2 regions of the Hafnia sp. CBA7124 genome follow, and region 2 is predicted to be linked to the other one. Evidence: predicted binding sites of a transcription regulator. Region 2 holds the regulator's gene; the other holds the start of a gene.
The links. The regulator LexA, encoded in region 2, represses DNA repair genes until DNA is damaged. The targets are predictions, from matches to a motif close to TNCTGTATGTACATACAGNA.
Positions count from the first base shown of each region.

Region 1: sbmC (DNA gyrase inhibitor SbmC) is a predicted target of LexA. The motif match lies at 5,671-5,690, and genes of this name have one in related genera.

Region 1 covers NZ_AP017469.1:3,197,172-3,207,664, reverse strand. Annotated here, with positions in the region: gene CPY98_RS14795 (MdtA/MuxA family multidrug efflux RND transporter periplasmic adaptor subunit) at 1-277, opposite strand, end outside; gene CPY98_RS14790 (aldo/keto reductase) at 552-1,505, shown strand; gene ppnP (pyrimidine/purine nucleoside phosphorylase) at 1,637-1,924, shown strand; gene rdgC (recombination-associated protein RdgC) at 2,018-2,929, opposite strand; gene mak (fructokinase) at 3,167-4,072, shown strand; gene CPY98_RS14770 (MFS transporter) at 4,139-5,464, opposite strand; gene sbmC (DNA gyrase inhibitor SbmC) at 5,721-6,191, shown strand; gene CPY98_RS14760 (AraC family transcriptional regulator) at 6,288-7,154, shown strand; gene ptsP (phosphoenolpyruvate--protein phosphotransferase) at 7,151-9,646, opposite strand; gene ypdE (aminopeptidase) at 9,673-10,493, opposite strand, start outside.
Region 2 covers NZ_AP017469.1:375,400-385,892, reverse strand. Annotated here, with positions in the region: gene dinF (MATE family efflux transporter DinF) at 1-1,216, opposite strand, end outside; gene lexA (transcriptional repressor LexA) at 1,356-1,964, opposite strand; gene dpiA (two-component response regulator DpiA) at 2,129-2,827, opposite strand; gene dpiB (sensor histidine kinase DpiB) at 2,796-4,457, opposite strand; gene citC ([citrate (pro-3S)-lyase] ligase) at 4,849-5,925, shown strand; gene citD (citrate lyase acyl carrier protein) at 5,922-6,218, shown strand; gene citE (citrate (pro-3S)-lyase subunit beta) at 6,215-7,123, shown strand; gene citF (citrate lyase subunit alpha) at 7,135-8,667, shown strand; gene citX (citrate lyase holo-[acyl-carrier protein] synthase) at 8,671-9,225, shown strand; gene citG (triphosphoribosyl-dephospho-CoA synthase CitG) at 9,197-10,105, shown strand; gene CPY98_RS01720 (anion permease) at 10,137-10,493, shown strand, end outside.

The DNA of each region.
Region 1 (10,493 bases), 1.8 Mb from region 2:
CCGTATTGGCTGCCGTGACTGTTCCCAAACCAGTGAGATAGTTAGGCACGTTAGATATGCGTGTTTCTGCCGCCTGAACCGGAGCCAATATGCCACTGCCGCCACGACGACCGCCGGCTTTGCCACCTGCTTTCCCTTTTTGTGCCTGTTCTGCGCCAGCTGTGGGCGCTTCGGCGCCGCTGCTGGTATAACGCCAAACAATGACGCCAGCGACAACAAGAACGGCGATAGCCCACCAAAGGCGTTTACGGGAGGTCGGTTTATTGAAAGCACTCATTGCAGACTGAATTCTCCAGAGAAATATCCCCGCCGCAGCGGGAATATAAAAATTGGACTTAGTGGCCCAATCACAAACAAATTAGTGACTCGTGTCAGTTTACTATTCTAGGCTGTCAGCTTTATCTAAAAATGAAGGAAATGTGGAAGATAAGTCAGATAGGGTAAGACCTTTCTGGATTTAGCCCGCAATGTCTATCCCCTATACGAATAATTAGTGCTAATAGTATTCGTTATCAGCGTTGTTTTCTCAAATCTCAATACAGGAGCCAATAATGAATTTACGTGAGCTAGGACGTTCTGGTATTCGAGTTCCAACCATTACCTTCGGGGGGAACGTATTTGGTTGGACCGTGGATCAGGCAACTTCGTTTAGCCTGCTAGACGCATTGCTAGACCACCAACTGAACTTCATTGATACCGCCGACGTTTACTCTGCGTGGGTGCCGGGGAATTTCGGCGGTGAGTCTGAAACTATTATCGGCAACTGGCTGCAAAAAAGCGGCAAGCGTGACCAAATTATTCTGGCTACCAAGGTGGGTAAACCGATGGGCCCGCAGTTGAAAGGGCTATCGGCACGTTATATCCGCGAAGCGGTGGAAGCCTCTTTGCGCCGTTTGAAAACCGACTATATCGATCTCTATCAGGCCCATGATGACGACCAAAATACGCCGCTGGCAGAAACGATGAACGCCTTTGACGCGTTGATCAAAGAGGGCAAGGTGCGCGCGATTGGGGCGTCGAACTACAGCGCGGAACGCTTGGCTAAGGCGTTAGACGTGAGTGCTAAGCTGGGCTTAGCGCGCTATGAAACCATTCAACCCGAATACAATTTATACGACCGCCATGATTTCGAAGTTGATCTGGCACCGCTGGTACAAAAAGAAGGTCTGGGCGTGATTAACTATTACGCGCTGGCCAGCGGGTTCCTCTCGGGAAAATACCGCAGCGCCGAAGATGCACACAAAAGCGCACGTGGTAACGGAATTGTGGAGAAGTATCTCAATAGTCGCGGGTTGGGGATTCTGGATGCGCTTGAGCAGGTGGCCCATGAGGTCAATGCCTCGCCGGTGGCGGTGGCGCTAGCGTGGCAAATCGCTCAGCCGGGGATTACTTCGCCAATTGCGAGCGCAACGTCATTAAAACAGCTGAACGAACTCGCGGTGGCGGCTAATCTCAGCTTGAGCACGGAACAGGTTAGGGTGATTACCGATGCCAGCGCCTACTAAACAAACGTTCAGTTAATGAGCGCTTGAGGCTATAACCGGCGCGGTTCTCTCACAGTGTGAACTAAGTCAGTGACAGCACTGTTTTTTTCATACAAGATGCAGTAACCCCTTCTCAATACAGGTGCCATAGTATGTTGAATGTAAATGAGTATTTTGCTGGTAAAGTGAAGTCGATTGGTTTTGACAGTGGCAGCATTGGGCGTCAGAGCATTGGCGTAATGGACGCAGGGGAATACACCTTCTCAACCGATAAGCCGGAAGAGATGACGGTGATTACAGGTGCATTGCGTGTGTTAATTCCGGGTGCGCCTGATTGGCAGGTGTTCTCATCAGGTGAAACGTTCTTTGTTCCGGGCCATAGTGAGTTTAACTTGCAGGTTGCGGAACCCACTTCGTATCTGTGCAAATATCTGAGCTAAGTTTTCTTAGTCTCAAACAAACGGGCTGGAGTTTAACTTCAGCCCGTTTTTGTAGGTGCTATTTATTTTATTGGTACTGCGTATTAGTACGGCTTATTTTTCTGATTCGCCGCCTAGCGCTTCAATAATATTTTTGATTAACGCAGCCAGTTCGCTGGTCATCAAAATGAAATCGGCATCGAAACGTTGTGCATAATCATCGCGGTCGATGTCTTCGTTTTGATCGCGAATCGTTTCAGAGAACTTCAAACGTTTCAGCGAACCATCGTCGGACAGCACCAGCTGAATGCGTTCCTGCCAGTCCAGCGCCAGCTTGGTCACCAGTTTGCCCGCTTCAATGTGAACGGCAATTTCGTCAGAAACCAGATCCTGTTTTTTGCAGCGTATCACGCCGCCTTCTTCCAGAATCGCTTTCAGTTCGGCTTCGTCTTGCAGGGCAAAACCCGCGGGAACTTCGCCTGAACGGACCCATTCGGTCATCGTCAGCTCAATAGGGCTTTCCATGGTTAATGGCACCACCGGCAGCGAGCCAATGCTTTTACGCAACAGCGCTAAGGTGTCTTCTGCTTTTTTCGGGCTGGCGGCATCGACCATGATCAGACCATTCGCCATATCAATCCACAGCCAAGTTTGGCTGAAGCGGCTGAAGGCGCGCGGCAGTAGCGTGTGCAGCACTTCGTCTTTTAACGAATCTTTTTCAGTTTTCTTAAGCTTGCGGCCTTGCTCGCCTTCCAGCTTTTCAATTTTAGCCTGTAGCGCCTGTTTCAAGACCGGCGATGGCAAGATTTTTTCTTCTTTACGTGCACACAACAGGATTTGGTCGTTGACGTAGTGAGTCAGCGCGTCGCTGTGGGAACCCATCGGAGAGACCCAGCCCGTTTTCGCCATATCCTGACTACCGCACGGCGTAAAGGCCATAGAGCCCAGCATTTTCTCAACTTCATCTGGCACCAGATGAACATCGCGGCTCAGACGGTAAACCAATAAATTCTTAAACCATAGCATTAGCGTTGTCCCTGATCGTGACGCATCGCGCGCCATGTTTTATACCCTTCATACTTGAAGTTGCCTCTATGTTGGCTGCGCTCCCTTGCCGCCTTGATGCAACTCCCATTATTTGGGGTATGGCAATGTGTTAAACAGGCCGCATGATAACGAATAAAGAAGGGCGACTGTAGTATTAATTGCCCGAGAAATTTTGCACACTAGCTCGACTCAGTATTCGTCTGCTTAGGGGGCTATGTGCGTATTGGTATAGATTTAGGCGGTACCAAAATTGAAGTTATCGCCTTGGAAAACAACGGTCAGGAGCTGTTTCGGCATCGTATTGCTACCCCGCGCGATGACTACACAAAAACCGTTGAGGCGATTGCGGGGCTAGTGGAGTTAGCCGAAAAGCAAACGGGTCAGCGAGGAAGCGTTGGTGTGGGGATCCCTGGCACATTATCGCCTTTTACTGGACTGGTGAAAAATGCGAATTCCACCTGGCTGAACGGTCAGCCATTAGACAAAGATCTTGCCAAGCGTCTGTCGCGTGAGGTTCGTTTAGCCAATGACGCCAACTGTCTTGCCGTTTCAGAAGCCACCGACGGTGCGGCGGCTGGGGCACATCTGGTGTTTGCGGTGATTATTGGCACCGGCTGTGGCTCAGGTATCGCAATCGATGGGAGGGTACATGCGGGTGGAAACGGTATTGCGGGCGAGTGGGGACATAATCCCTTGCCTTGGCTCAATGACGACGAGTGGCAGTATCAGAAAGATGTTCCCTGCTACTGTGGGAAATCAGGCTGTATTGAAACCTTTATCTCGGGCACCGGTTTTGAAACGGACTACCAGCGCTTAGGTGGTCAGCCGCTAGCGGGCGCTGAAATTATGGCGTTATCTCGTCAAGGCGATGGGCTGGCTGAGCGTGCGATTACTCACTATGAACAGCGACTGGCAAAATCGTTAGCCCACGTAATTAACATCATCGATCCTGACGTGGTGGTGCTTGGTGGCGGGATGAGTAATGTGGACCGGTTATATACCACGGTGCCGCCGCTGATCTCAACGTGGGTATTCGGACGGGAATGCGAAACGCCGGTGCGTAAAGCTAAACACGGTGACTCCAGCGGCGTGCGCGGTGCTGCGTGGCTGTGGCCGCTTTAAGGCCAAAAAAATCCCGACTTTCTCTTGATGAAAAAGTCGGGAAGATTCATTTTTGGTGCGAGAAACTTACTTTGGCTCTACCGCGCTGCCGCTAGGCACCGTGACGGCTCGATTGCTATTCAAACGTTGGATTGCCGGTAGCGCCAGCGCGGCGATTAAGCCACAGGCTGCTGCGGCAGAAAGCCACATTCCCGGCATCGCTTTATCACCGGTGGCGTGGATCAGATAGCTGGAGATGGCCGGTGTAAATCCACCAAAAATCGCCGTTGCCAAGCTATAAGCCATGGAAAAGCCCGAAGCGCGCACTTCTGCTGGCATGATTTCGGTTAGGCATACCACCATCGCACCGTTATAGCTGGCATACATAAACGACAGCCACAGTTCCACCTCAATCAAATGCGCAAAGCTGGGATGCGCTACCAGCCAGTTCAGCGATGGATAAGACGTTAGCAACATCAGCACGCTAAACAGTAACAACAGTGGCCGGCGGCCGACTTTGTCTGACAGAGAACCCATCACCGGTAGCCAGAATAGGTTTGAAATCCCCACTAACAGCGTGACCAAAAAGCTTTGCTGAGCGGTAAACTGCAACACCGTTTTGCCATAGGTTGGCGTGAACGCCGTGATGAGATAGAACGACACCGTGGTGGTCACCACCATAAACATACCCACCAGAACCAACTGCCAGTTACTGGCAACCGAACGGGTAATTTCGCTCATGCTTGGACGATGTTTGCGTTGGTTAAACGCCTCAGTTTCTTCCAACATACGGCGGATATAAAACAAGAAAGGCACAATCAGACAACCCACGATAAACGGAATGCGCCAACCCCAATCCGTCATCACGCTCTTGCCAAGATACTGATTTAATCCCACGCCCAGCAGCGCCGCAAAGATAACGGCAATTTGTTGGCTGCCGGATTGCCAGCTAACGTAAAACCCTTTGCGATCTTTTGGGGCTATCTCCGACAGATAGACTGACACACCACCCAGTTCCACACCGGCTGAAAACCCTTGTAGCAGGCGACCGGCCAGAATCAGCAGCGGCGCCGCCATGCCAATACTGTGGTACGACGGCGTGCAGGCGATGGTTAATGTTCCCAGCGCCATCAGGCCCAAGGTAATCAGTAAACCTCGGCGGCGACCGTGATGGTCAATATAGGCACCCAGCACAATCGCGCCTAATGGCCGCATTAAGAAGCCAGCGCCGAAGGTCATCAGCGTCAGCATGAGAGAGGCAAAAGGGCTTTGAGTGGGGAAAAAGGTTTCGGCTATCGCGCTGGCGTAATAGCCAAACACCATAAAATCATACATCTCGAGAAAGTTACCGCTTGTGACGCGGAACACGGTTCGGGCGTTAGCCTGAGAGGGCTTTGAGGCAGATGAAGTCATGTGTTACTTCCTATGTTTTTGTTTGTATTTTTTTTACAAGTTAATGACAACTGAAAGTGTGATGTTGGTGGGTGTTTCTTTTTTGTGCATAAAAACCAATGTAACGATCTGTAAAATAGGGTGCTTATTTTTTCACCAAGATCCGTAACGCGGCGCGAATCACAGAAGTGAAAATCGGCAGTTGGCAATTTGGTTTATTTTGACAATACTGTTTATGGATACAGTATTTCACTTGGCAATGAGAGAGGGCGTTACAATGGAAATGATTGTAGAGCAGCGCGCCGAGCGCATTTTCGCCGGTATTCGCATGGTTGGGCCGTTAGACCAAAATGTGGGTGTCGGTTTTCAGAAACTATATCAATGGATTGACAATAATAAGGTGGATGAAAACGGTGACTGGATTGCGATCTATTACGACAATCCAGAAGAAGTTCCACCGGAAGAGATGCGCGTTGATACCGCGATAACCGTCGAGCCTGATTTTGTGTTACCTGCCAATAGCGAAGGGGTTCGCATTGATACCTTGAAAGGCGGCTTATATGCGGTGGCGCAGGCGCACGTTGAGGACGGTGATTTTGGCCGCCCGTGGATGGAGTTTTTCAACGAAGTCCTGCCGCGAAGCGGCTATGTGCCCATTAATGCGCCGTGTTTTGAAAAATACCACAACGATGGCACCGAAAGCGGCATCTGGGATTTTGAAATGTGTGTGCCTGTTCAGAAAGCGTAAGTAGAGGGCGTGGTATATTTACCTCATGACGGCTGGGGAAATATGGGTGAGGGAATACGGGATGATGTGCATGTGTGAACTGATATGTGAAGTGATATGTCGCTAACGGATCATCCGTTTTTCACCGAGTTATTAAGCGGGCTGGTTTTGAATCCTCAGCAGCTTAAACACACTTATTTTGCTCAGCGTTCGCATGATAACCAAGGCCATGCGTCAGGCAATGGCCTTGGTGTTAAATTCCCGCGCCTTGAGATTGTTTTGCGTGGCAGCTATACGGCAGAAAAGCCTGCGGGTACGAGCATTACGTTGGCTCACGGCGATGCGCTGTATATCCCTGCATTTGCGAGCAGTCAGCCGACGTGGGACAAGGATGTGTTATTGCTCAGCGTGCTGTTTGCGCCGTCGTACATTGGGTTTCATTTCTTTGATAAACGCGCTGCGACGGCGGGTTTTCATCGTTTAAGAACGCTGGAAATAACCCAACAAAATGCCGAAGAGATCGAGCATATTTTACAGGCGCTAAACGCGTTGGCGGCAAGAACGGCAGATCCCGATATTGGGCGTTATTTAGTGCTGAGTTTGCTGCATGTTTGCCGCCATCAACTGGCCTTACCGCTGGCAAATAAAATGCAGCGTGGGGCTTTTTTATATAAAAGCATCTGTATCTACGTTCAGGATAATTTTTCCAATGCGCTAACTCGCGAAAATACCGCCGCTATGTTCAATATCAGCGCTAATCATCTGTCTCGTATTTTTCAGCAAGAGGGAAGTATGAGCTTTATTGATTATCTGCATTGGGTGCGGTTGGGTAAAGCCAAGATGATCTTGCAAAAATACCATTTGAACGTGAATGAAGTTGCCCAGCGCTGTGGTTATAGCGACGCGAGCTATTTTTGCCGCTTGTTTAAGCGGCAGTTTGAGGTAACGCCCTCGGAATACCGAGAGCGTTTCTTATCGAGTTAAAAGGTTAATTCGCTTTGTAGCAATGAGAGAATGGCCTCAGCATCCGGCGCTGAACGCATCGCTTCACGAAACTCTTTCTTCACCAATTTGCGCGCGAGCTGGGAAAAGACTTTGACGTGGCTAACGCTGTCTTGTGCGCCGAGGGTCAACATAATAACGAAATCGACTTCCCCCATTTCGGATTGCCAATCAATAACCTTTTCAAGCCGAGCAATGCTGATACTGGAGTGTTTAATATGAGTCGATTTGGTGTGCGGGATCGCAAAGCCAAAGCCGACACCGGTGGTGACAATATCCTCACGCTGCCAGACATCCTCTTCTAGCTCGGTAGGGTGATCGGTACGATCTTGAATAGCTAAGTTGCCGCACAGATATTGAATCACCTGCTCTTTATTCGTTAGGTGAGCGGGAACGATAATATTCTCTAGCGCCAGCAACGGTTTCTGTTCAGCGGGAATCGCCTGCGTATCCAGTAACGCTTCAATATCGTTAGCCGATTTACACTCACAGGCGCGATTGGCCAGCGTAACGCACTCTTCGGCAGTCAGTTTTCTCGCCAATTCTTTAATGGCCGGAATGCGAGCGCCGCTCATGCTCAGCTCGTCTAAACCTAGACCAATGAGCAGAGGCAAATAGCGAGGCTCGCCTCCGAGTTCACCGCACAGCCCCACCCAGCGTTCACGTCGATGCGCAACGTCGATAATCTGGCGCAGCATACGCAGAAACGAAGGGGTAATCGGATTATAAAGGTGCGCAACGCGCTGGTTATTGCGATCGACAGCATACAGATATTGCGTCATATCGTTGGAACCGATGCTAAAGAAATCCACCTCATCGCAGAAGTGGTCGATGATAAAGCACACCGAGGGGACTTCAACCATAATGCCGAGCTCTAGGGTTTCGGCATATCGTAAACCTTCTGCTTTCAGCGAACGCTGAGCCGAGGCAATTTGCTGCTTCACCCACAGAATTTCATCGAGCGTGTGTACCATTGGGATCATTAAACGCGCATACCCCGTGGTTGCGGCACGAAGTATGGCGCGTAGCTGAAGGGTAAATAGCTCGGTAAACTCGGGATAAATGCGCACCGCGCGATAGCCAAGAAACGGATTTTCTTCTTGAGGGATATTCAGATAGCTGATTTTTTTGTCGCCGCCGATATCCATGGTGCGAAAAATCACGGGATGGTTGCCAGCATTCATCAGCACCTGCTGATAGGCTTCAAACTGTTCTTGTTCATCGGGCGCTTTGTCGCGATCCATAAACAGCATTTCGGTGCGAAATAGGCCAATGCCTTCCGCGCCTTGGCTAAACGCGGCGGGGGCTTCTTGCGCGGTACCGATGTTGGCACCTATTTCAATGCAGCGCCCATCCTGCGTGACCGCGGGAAGATCTGCCATATTCAGCTGACGCGCACGGTTTTGTTGTTCCAGCTCGAGTGCTACGGAGAAATAGCCACTGACGTCTTCGTTGGGTTCAATAACCAGAATACCGGTTTGCGCATCGATAAAGACGGTTTTATCATCCAAGTGCTGTAAGGCCGAGAGTTCGATCCCCGAAAGCACGGGGATACCCAATGAGCGCGCTAAAATGAGCGTATGCGAGGTGCGTCCGGTTTGCGTTAACACCATCCCTGCCAGAAGCTGTTTGTCTAAGCTTAAAAATTGACTCGGCGTGATATCTTCGGCGGCAATAATCGTCGGTTTATGCAAAACCAGAGGAGCGCCCAAATTAACGTTGGGATAGGCAACTTGCAGCAGCTGCGCGGTAATATCTCTGATGTCTTGCACGCGCTCGCGCAGATATTCGCTTGCTGACATGGCTAATTTGCCACACACCTCTTCCATGCTTTCAATGGCTGCGGTCGCCAGGCTGCACTTTCTCTGGTTCAGATGACGCAAAATATTTTGGCTAAATTCTTTGTCCTGAATCAGCGAGAGATGGGCATTGATAATGGTTTTACTTTGCCCTTTTAGGCTGGTCAACTGGTGGTTAAGCTGCTCGGCAAGCGCAATCAGGCTATGCTCAAGCAGGAGTGGGTCCTGCACGTTGGCCGGTTGAGATTTATAGATGTCGATATTAGCGTGACGGTAGATCAACAGCGCGCCATGTCCGATGCCGCTGGATAGCCCACAGCCGTGGATCAGGCTAGGCTGAAAGCGAGAAAGCGATCGTGGAATAGGGCGCGTGGTGGCTACGGGCAGAGGTTCAATTTCACTGTCGCTGTCGGCAAAACTCTGTTTAATGTAGGTGTCTAATGCGCGGTAGGCTTTTTCCTCATCGTGCCCGTGGATTTCGAGCAGGCAAGCGTCGTTGAACAATGTTCCGGTGCTGATAAGCGCGAGGGAACTTTTCGCGTCGGCGCGGTGATTGGAGCGCTGGTTAATAAAGATAATCTCACTGTCAAATAGACCGCACTGGCCTTTGAGCTCATAGGCGGGGCGGGCATGTAAGCCGTTTGGCAGAGGGCAGAGAAATTCTATCTTTAGCATGGCATGAATCCTTTTCTAAACTCGCGCTACTGCGAAAAGTCCGTTAGATGATGGAGTGTGTCGGCGTTCAGTTGCTGGATGACGGCAACGAGAAGCTGCTTGGTGTGTTCGATATCCCGCAAATCCGCAATTGATGCGGCGCAATGGCCGTGCCGCGTTGGCGCGCCCAGTACCGCAGTTGGAATACCGTTTCCGCAAAGGTGTACGCTGCCGCCATCGGTACCGCCGTTGCTGAACATATCGGTCTGCAATGGAATGGAATGTTGTTGCGCGGTGTCTTGAATAAAGTTCAGCAGGCGAGGGGAGGGAATGAGCGTTTTGTCATACATCACCAGCATCGGCCCTTGCCCAATCTGCCGATGATTAGCGGCTCCGTAATCAAAGTTTTTTGACCAACATGCGGTATCGAGGATTAAGGCCAAATCAGGTTGAATCATGTGTGCTGCGGTTTTACCCCCGCGCATCCCCACCTCTTCGCTGGAAGAGGCAACTAGCCAAATTTCGGCATCTAATTCAACGTTGCGCAGGGCGTACATTAATTCAATCAGCAAGAAACAGCCGAGTCTGTCATCAAAGGCTTTTCCCATGATGCGCGATTCCGGAGAGAGAACTTTAAAGTCGCTGGCGTAGGTAACGCGATCGCCAATGCGAACTCCGCACTGATTCACTTCTTCCGCCGAGGTGGCACCAATATCTACGCACAAATTACGCGCTTCAGCGCCGTGCAGCTCAGCGTCCAGCAACCCGTGGATTTTCTTGCCGTGCTGCGTGGTAATGCGCACAGGCTGCATGAAACGGGCTAATATGCGCACGTTACCAATGGGGATAACCTCAACGGCACCTTCGC
Region 2 (10,493 bases):
TACCCAGCCAAGGGAGCGTGAACAGTGTTAAACCATACCCCGCAGCGGCAACGGCCATGCTATTGCGCATTTCAGCACCGCGCGTCGCACCGATAAACATGCCATCCAGCAGGTAACACCATACGCCCAGCAGTGGTAAAACAATTTGCCATGGCAGATAGTGTAATGCCAACGATTGTACTTCTGGCAACGAGGTTAATATCTGGATGATTTGTTGGCCAAATACGGCATATAACATGGCAAAAAATACCGCCACAATACCCGCCTGCCGACAGGCAGAATGCCAAATTTTCTGCAGTTTACGACCGTCGCGTGCACCATAGGCCTGCCCTGAATGGGCTTCCACTGCATAAGCAAAACCATCTAGCGCGTAGGCGGTAAACGTCAGCAAATTCATCAGTACCGCATTCACCGCCACCACTTCACTTCCCATTCTGGCACCCAGAATCGTCAGCGATGAAAAGCATAATTGCAGCAACAAAGAACGCAGCATGATATCGCGATTTAACGCCAACAGACGGCGAAGGTTCCCACGCCACGCATTACGGAAATATTCCAGATGCAGACCGCGCAGTTTCATCACGTGCCAAATCAGACCGAGCCCCAATAAAAAGGTCGCATAGTCGGCAATCACCGTGGCACTTGCTGCACCAGGCACCTTCCAGCCCAACCCAACAACAAACCACAGGTCCAGCGTGATGTTAATAACGTTGCCCACAACCAGCAATATAACCGGCGCACGGGCATATTGAACGCCTAACAGCCAGCCAAGAATAACAAGGTTTGCCAGCGTCGCAGGAGCACCAAGCCAGCGAATCTGCATAAATAGACGAGCCTGCTCCAGCACATCCTCATGACCGCCAACAATTCGCAGCACGCCGTTAATCAAAGGCTGCCGCAGCGCAATAATAGCGAACCCTGCCAGCAACGCTAAGAGCATCGGCTGCACCAACGCACGAGCCAGCGCCGTTTTGTCCCCTGCACCGAATGCTTGCGCAGTCAGTCCCGTCGTGCTCATGCGCAAAAACAGCAGCAGCATAAATAAGAATGACGTCGCCATCGCGCCAACGGCTACGCCACCAAGATAAACAGGGCTATCCAAGTGCCCAATCACCGCGGTATCGACTAGCCCTAATAGCGGAACAGAGATATTCGAAAGGATCATCGGTAGTGCGAGGATCCACAGCGCCTTATCGGTTGGTGTAAGCATTTTCATTTTTTTGAATTCATTCCAGATGAGCTATCCGTTATCTCAACACAAAGAGGCTGCAGTCATGAACAAATATGCCGCATAAAAAAGCCCCAATTAAGGGGCTTAATCTATCGGTGTGATGTCAAACACAACAGGCGAAGTTTTAGATCCAGTCGCCGTTGCGAATAACGCCTACCGCTAAACCTTCGATCGTGAAGTTTTGCTCACGCAGGTCAACAACGATAGGCTCGAAGTCGCTGTTTTCTGGCAACAGCTGAACAATATTGCCTTGTTTTTTCAGACGTTTAACCGTCACCTCATCTTCGATACGCGCAACCACAACCTGGCCATTACGCACATCCTGAGTTTTATGCACGGCCAGCAAATCACCGTCTAAAATGCCGATATCGCGCATCGACATGCCGTTAACGCGTAGTAAGAAATCTGCATTTGGCTTAAACAAAGCAGGATCCACTTGATAATGGCCTTCAATATGTTCTTGCGCTAACAGGGGCTCACCGGCTGCCACGCGGCCAATTAAAGGCAGGCCCGTTTCATCTTCCATCAAAAGACGAATACCACGAGAAGCGCCGGAAACGATCTCGATAACGCCCTTACGCTGCAACGCTTTTAAATGTTCTTCTGCCGCATTAGGAGAGCGGAATCCCAAGCGCTGAGCAATTTCAGCGCGGGTTGGCGGCATGCCAGTTTGTTCAATATGGTCACGAATCAGATCGTAGACTTCCTGCTGTCTGGCTGTAAGTGCTTTCATTCCACCACCTGTTTGTTTATACAGTTTTGCTGTGAGTATATACAGGTAGCGACCATTTTGAAACCGTGAAATACATAAAGATTGAGCCGTAGCGCATCTGATCGGCATTAAGCATGTGTTTTTTGTATTTTCAGCCAGCTACCCATCAATAATCAGCCCATTCATCAGCCATTTTTGGCCGTTTCTGGCGCTCTATAGGTTCGCTGTGGGCGGCCAACTTTTCCATACACAATTTCAGCCATAATCAGATGGCGGCCCGCGCAAAACTCTAAGTAGCGCCGTGCCGTTGTTCGGCTTAGCTTAAGCTCTTGTGCAACGGTTTCAGCGGTATGACGCGCATCCGGATCGGCAAATAACTTCTGCACCTTATCTAAGGTCAACGCATCAATGCCAACTGGCAACTCTTCTTTCTGCTCGCCACGTGCATAGGCATTGAACATATCATCAATCTGACGCTGGCTGGCGCTATCGCTGTTAGCAAGCATCCGCTTGCGTACATGGTAGCGCTCAAGCGTTTGCCCCAAGCGCTCGTAGGCAATCGGCTTCACTAAATAGTCGAATACGCCGCACCGCACCGCCTCTGACACCGTATCCATATCACTTGCCGCGGTGGTGAATACCACACCACCAGGGAAACGCGCCTGAGTTAATTCGTGCAATAGCGTGATGCCTTTGCCATCGGGCAAATAGTTATCCAGCAAGATCAAATCGGGTTTGAATCGCTCAATCATCATTCTGGCCTGAGCAAGATTTCCCGCCAACCATACCTGACCACAGCCGTGGAAATGGCGAATAAACTCCGCATGCATCTCTGCGAGCGGAGTCTCGTCTTCAACAATCAGAATCGTTATTGGTTGTGTCATAAGTCTTTTTCACTTTCGGAATAAATACGGAAAATAAAGTTCCACAAGGTTCATTGTCTTCTAACGTAATCACACCACCACAGCGGCCAACGTAGCTGGCAATCAGATACAGTCCGATGCCATGCTCACCGGCGTCTTCTGTTTTGGTGCTTACCCCTTGCTCAAAAATAGCCTCACGTAAAGACTCAGGAACGCCACATCCTTGATCGGCTACTTCCACGATCACATCCTCGCCCTCGTCGCTAAGGTACAGCTCGACGGTTTTATTACCCTGCGAATTCTTCAGGCTAGCATCAAAAGCATTGTCGAGTAGATTACCCACGATAGCCGCAAACTCAGTGCTATCAAGACCCTCAGGCAACTGACGTAGCTGGCTGCCTTCAACCAAATTAAACGTCAGCCCCAGCTCACGAGCGCGCTGCGCTTTGCCAAAAAGCAGCCCTGCAACCTGACGATCGTCAAAAGAACCTCTTAAACTATCAATCAGCTGCTGCTGCGCCTGTGACTCACCTTTTACCATTGCCAACGCACGATCATATTCTTTCATTTGTAACAGTCCGTTGAGCGTCGACATCCAGTTAAGATGCTCATGGCGCAACGTGCGCAGGCTTTCAACATACTGTTTTATCTGCGTGAGCTGGGCGTTAAGCGTGCTAATTTCGTCTTTGCTACGGAAACTAATAATGGCACCCAATAGCTCATCGCCGAAATGTATGGCCGCACGGTTAGCAATGACGCTCAAGCCATTAAACGTGCAAATCACATCCTGCCGCTTTTCTTCAATCTGTTCCGTGAAAAAGCCCGCAGGATCAACAACCTCTTCAATAGGTTTTCCCAGCCATTGTCTTCCCGGCGAGCTTAACCCAAGCATTTTGCGCGCATTTCGGTTGATCGCAGTAATCAAGCCATCGGGATCGACCGCAATAAGTCCCTCATACACGGAGCCAAACAGCGCATCTTGCTGGCGAACCACGCGTGCTATTTGGCGCGGTTCCATTCCTAACATTTGCCGACGAATATGCGAGGCAAACATCCACGATAGCAACATCAAGATAATCAGAATCAGGACAAACACGCCCGCTAAAGGCAGTAAAAAATCTAGCCGCCAGCTATCTATTTTGCTGACCAAATAGCCCAGTGAAACAACGCCAATAATTTTGCCCTGCTCATCAAAAATCGGCGTTTTCGCGCGCATTGCCATACCGATAGAGCCTTTACCGGTAATGAAATAACTTTCTCCACGCTCCAGTGCACCGGGTTTGCTCCACTGCATTGGAAGGCCAATCTTGGCCGGATTAGGATGATATAAGCGGATAGAATTTTTATCCCCGATAACAACATAGTCAAAATCCGAACCGGTACCTAATTTATTGGCGATGATAGCAAGACGTTTGGTATCTCTATTTTTCACCGCCGTGACAACACTATCAATTGAAGCAATGATTTTGGCCTGATTCATAGCCATATCACGGACATGATTACTGAGATAATCTTCAAAAGAGGCGGATAAATATTTCCCCAGCGCGGCAACCAATAATGTTGAGACTAGAAGTAATAAAAGAAATATTCGTAAAGGAAATGCGATGCGGCTAAAAAACCTAAACTCTTTAACATTTGGTTTGCCAAACATCGATATTTCCTCTTTTTTACGATGAAAAGATGGGCTAGCATCAGGGAAATGTAATGAATATGTTTCCTTACTTTCTACCCACTATGGATTAGATCGTTGCAGATTCTACGGATTAAATCAATTAAACAAATAAAAACCACGTTATTTATGCAAATAAAAATAATTAAGGAAATAAAAACCATTAAGTCTATTTAATTCTGATAACTCTTTGTGAAATAGGTCAAGATTTCCCGCCTTAATACTCCTTACGATCACTCCGTCAACGCAAAAATATATACGAATAAGATTAAAGCGTTGCGCCGAGCAATTGAAAATAAAACGTTATTAATATGCAACAAATCACAACAATTGTGATCCTACTGCACGCATGCGGCAAGCAACAGGAAACTCTATGTTTGGTAATACCGTATTTTCTCAGGTTAAGCGTTCGGAAAATAAGAAGATCGCTGTCATCGCTCATTTTCTTCGAGAAAATGGCCTGAGCATTGATTCCACGGTGGAAGTATTTATAACCGTCACCCGTGATGACCAGCTAATCGCCTGCGGTGGGATAGCGGGGAATATTATTAAATGTGTTGCTATCAGTGAATCTGTTCGCGGTGAAGGGCTTGCGCTCACCCTCGCCACAGAATTAATTAATCTGGCGTATGAAAAACACTGCACTCATTTATTTATATACACAAAAACCCAAAACGAAGCGTTATTCAAGCAGTGCGGATTTTATACCGTCACCAGCGTACCGAACGTCATGGTGCTGATGGAAAACAGCGCCACACGTATTCAGCGCTACGCTAGCTATCTCACTACGCTGCGCCACGACGGCAATAAAATTGGCAGCATCGTTATGAATGCCAACCCGTTTACCAACGGGCACCGTTATCTGGTTCAGCAGGCGGCGGCGCAATGCGACTGGCTGCACCTGTTTTTGGTCAAAGAGGATACTTCGCGCTTCCCTTATGAAGATCGCCTCGAATTGGTGCGTGCCGGTACCTCTGATATTAAGAACTTAACGGTACACCGCGGCTCGGAATACATCATTTCCCGCGCGACGTTCCCTTGTTACTTCATCAAAGAACAGGGCGTCGTGGACGATTGTTACACCGAGATCGACCTTAAAATTTTTCGTCAGTATTTGGCTCCGGCCTTGGGGATCACCCATCGCTTCGTCGGTACCGAACCGTACTGTCAGGTGACAGCCAAATACAACCGTGACATGCGCCACTGGCTGGAGACTCCGTCTCTACCCGCACCACCGATTGAACTGGTGGAAATTGAGCGTTTGCAATACCACGACACCGCGATCTCCGCCTCGTGGGTACGCAAACTGCTGGTGCAAAAAGATCTTCCGGCCATCGCGCCTTTAGTGCCTGAAGCGACCCGCGCTTATTTACAACGCCTGCTCGTTCCTCGCTCAGAAAACGTGACGGACCGGCCACAGGAATCCGCATTAGTAACAGGTGAAAAATGAAAATAACCCAAGCAGCCGTCGCTGGCACTTTGGAGTCTAGCGATGTGATGGTGCGAATAGCGCCTATCGACACACCCGAGATTGATCTGCAAATCAGCAGCAGCGTTGAGAAACAGTTCGGCGACGCGATCCGCGCTACCGTTATGGAAATCCTCACACGCCATGATATCAGCGGCGTTCAGCTCGTTGTTGACGACAAAGGTGCTCTAGATTGCATCCTGCGCGCCCGTTTGGAAACTCTGCTGGTACGTGCCAGCGATGTGAAAAACCTGCCTTGGGAGGAACGCGCATGACTTCTCGTATCGCTCAAGAGCGTAAATCTCGCACTCGCCGCAGCATGCTGTTTGTACCAGGCGCAAACGCAGCAATGGTCAGCAACTCCTTTATCTATCACGCCGATGCACTGATGTTTGACCTCGAAGACTCCGTGGTTCTGCGCGAAAAAGATGCCGCTCGTCGTCTGGTTTATCACGCATTGCAGCATCCGCTGTACCAAGACATCGAAACCATCGTGCGCGTCAACGCGCTAGATTCTGAATATGGCGTAGCTGATTTAGAAGCCGTGGTTCGCGGTGGCGCAGACATCGTACGTCTGCCAAAAACAGATACCGCTCAAGACGTCATTGATATCGAAAACGAAATTGCCCGTATTGAAGCCGAATGTGGTCGCGAAGTCGGCAGCACTGGTCTTCTGGCAGCGATTGAATCCGCTCAGGGCATTACTCAAGCGGTGGCGATTGCTCACGCGTCTCCACGTTTAATCGGTATCGCTCTGGGTGCAGAAGACTACGTGCGTAATTTGCGCACCGAACGTTCACCTGAAGGCGTTGAGCTGCTATTCGCTCGCTGCTCAATTCTGCAAGCCGCTCGTTCCGCAGGCATTCAGGCTTTCGATACCGTCTATTCCGATGCCAACAATGAAGAAGGCTTCCTGCGCGAAGCTGCGCATATCAAACAGCTGGGCTTTGACGGTAAGTCATTGATCAACCCACGCCAAATTGAGTTATTGCACAACCTTTACGCCCCAACTCAAAAGGAAGTCAATCACGCGAAACTCGTCGTTGAAGCAGCAGAAGCTTCTGCACGTGAAGGGCGTGGCGTTGTTTCACTGAACGGCAAAATGGTTGATAGCCCAGTGATTGAGCGCGCCCGTTTGGTTCTGTCTCGTGCAGAACTGTCTGGCATCCGTGAAGAATAAGGCGAAAAAAAATGACTCAGAAAAAAGAACTTCTTCAACGACAGGAACGCGTTTCGGCCTATACCCGCCAAACTGAAAGCGCGCTGCCAAGCTATAAAAACGTTTCAAAATTAAATCTGCAGGCGCAAAAGCCTCGCGATAAAAAATTATGCAGTACGCTGGAAGAGGCGATTCGCCGCTCAGGTCTGCATGATGGCATGACCATCTCTTTCCACCACGCATTCCGCGGTGGCGATCTGACCATCAATCTAGTGATGGCCACTATCGCGCAGATGGGCTTCAAGAATCTTACGCTGGCATCTAGCTCACTGAGCGACTGCCATGCACCGCTGGTAGACCATATCCGTAACGGCGTTGTCAGCCGTATCTATACCTCTGGACTGCGTGGCCCATTAGCGGAAGAAATCTCCCGTGGTCTGCTGGAAGAACCGGTACAGATCCACTCCCACGGTGGCCGCGTACATTTGGTTAAAAGCGGCGAGCTAAATATCGATGTGGCTTTCCTTGGGGTTCCTGCCTGTGATCCGTTCGGTAATGCTAACGGCTACACCGGCAAAGCCTGCTGCGGTTCTCTTGGCTATGCCAAAGTCGATGCCGAAAATGCCAAACAAGTGGTTCTTCTGACCGAAGCGCTGCTGCCATACCCGCACAACCCAGCCAGCATCATGCAGGATCAGGTCGATTTGATCGTGCAAATCGAGCAGGTCGGTGATGCCGATAAGATCGGTGCAGATGCAACCCGCATGACGTCTAATCCACGCGAACTGTTGATCGCTCGCAGCGCGGCAGACGTAGTGGTCAACTCTGGCTACTTCAAAGAAGGTTTCTCGCTGCAAACCGGTACCGGTGGTGCATCGCTGGCGGTGACCCGCTTCCTCGAAGACAAAATGCGTAGCCGCGATATTCATGCTGGCTTTGCGTTAGGCGGCATTACGTCCACCATCGTTGATCTGCACGAGAAAGGCTTCATCAAGAAGCTGCTGGATGTACAAAGCTTCGACCGTGCAGCCGCAGAGTCTTTGGCGCGTAACCCGAACCACATCGAAATCAGCGCTAACCAGTATGCAAACTGGGGCTCAAAAGGCGCTTCCGTTGATCGCTTAGACGTGGTGGTGCTGAGTGCGCTGGAAGTGGACACTCACTTCAATGTGAACGTGTTAACCGGTTCTGACGGTGTTTTACGCGGTGCTTCCGGTGGCCACTGTGACACTGCGGTCGCAGCTGCGCTGTCCATCATCGTTGCACCGTTGGTGCGTGGCCGCATTCCAACGCTGGTTGATGAAGTCACCACCTGCGTCACTCCAGGCTCAAGCGTCGATATTCTGGTTACTGACCACGGTATTGCCGTTAACCCTGCGCGCCCAGAGCTGGCTGACCGCCTGAAAGCCGCTGGCTTGAAAGTGGTTTCCATTGAATGGCTGCGTGAACGTGCGCAAATCCTTACCGGACAACCTCGTGCGATCGAATTCACTGACCGTGTTATCGCCGTTGTGCGCTATCGCGATGGTTCCGTGATCGACGTCGTTCGTCAGGTTAAGGAATAAACCATGTTTTACCTGCTCCCAACTTTGGCGACCAGCCACACCGTTACATTGCCGGAACTGCTATTCAGCCGTGAATGCAGGCAGTCTCGGCAGGCGGAGTGGCTGGCGCGCCATACCTCAACGCTGATCTCGTTTACCGTGGTCTCGCCCGGGCCGATTAAAGATAGCGTGATGACACGCAAAATCTTTAATCACGGTTTGAAAGCGCTGTGCCAACGCGTTGAACAATCAGGTTGGGAATTGAAGGAGCAGGCTTCTTTTGCGTTGGCGACCGGCCCTGAAGGGCTGCTCGCCATCGACGCACCGGCACGCGTGGTTAAAGAAGCCATGATCGCACTCGAACAAGAACATGTGCTTGGGCGTTTATGGGATATCGACGTATTGAATCCGCTAGGAAAAATTCTCTCTCGCCGTGACTTTTTATTACCTAGCCGAACCTGTTTGCTGTGCCAACGCGAAGCGGCCGTATGCGCACGCGAAAGAGCACACGCAATTCCCGATCTGATCACCCGCATGGAGGCATTACTGCATGATGCCGATAACGCAGCAGCCGTCTGATTCCACCGCTACCGATGAGCATTTCGTCGCCCATTGCAGCGAGCTTGCTTACCGTGCCATGTTGGCTGAGGTCAATCTCACGCCAAAGCCGGGCTTGGTCGATAGAAATAACTGCGGCGCGCATAAAGATATGGCGCTGGAAGATTTTCACCGTAGCGCATTGGCTATCCGCCAATGGTTACCACGTTTTATCGAATTTGGTGCCTGTAGCGCCAATCTTGCTGAAGCAGACGTGCTCACCGGGCTACGTCCCATTGGCATCGCCTGCGAAACTGATATGTTCCGCGCAACTTTTGGCGTGAATACACATAAAGGCAGCATTTTTTCTTTGGGGTTATTGTGCGCGGCTATCGGGCGTTTGCATCAAAGAAAAAGCGCTATCACACCTGCACTAATTTGTAGCACCGCCGCCGCTTTTTGCCGTGGGCTGACCGAACGTGAACTGCAAAATAACCATAACAATCAACAAAAAACGGCAGGACAACGGCTTTATCGGCAACTCGGCCTCACCGGCGCTCGCGGCGAAGCCGAGGCGGGCTATCCATTAGTTATTCAGCTCGCTCTGCCACACTATCAGGCTCGCCTCGCGCAGGGCACCGACCCTGAACTTGCTTTGCTCGATACGCTGTTAGTGCTGATGGCACATAACGGCGATACCAACGTAGCCTCACGCGGAGGCCAAACCGGCCTCAGTTGGCTGCAACAGCGCGCTAAGGCATTGCTGCGTCAGGGTGGCATTCGCCAGCCCTCCGATCTCAAGCACCTCCATGATTTCGACCAGGAATGCATTCAACGCAACCTCAGCGCTGGCGGCTGCGCCGACTTGCTGATTATTACCTGGTTTTTGGCTCAAATTTCGCACTTCAATTATTCACATTAAACTTTAAAAATTCCTTCTTGGAGAATCAGTTATGTCTGTTTCAAAAGATAAGATATGGAAATTAGTAGCACCGCTGCTGGTTATGGCAGTGATGCTACTTATTCCTGTTCCTGATGGTATGCCTCCGCAGGCATGGCACTATTTCGCCGTGTTTGTGGCTATGATCGTTGGGATGATTTTGGAGCCTATCCCTGCTACGGCAATCAGTTTTATCGCCGTCACTATCTGCGTTATTGGCAGCAACTATCTGCTGTTTGATGCAAAAGAGCTGGCCGATCCGGCTTTTGATGCGGGCAAACAAGCCCTGAAATGGGGTCTAGCTGGATTCTCCAGCACCACCGTGTGGTTGGTGTTTGGCGCATTCATTTTTGCTCTGGGTTATGAAGTC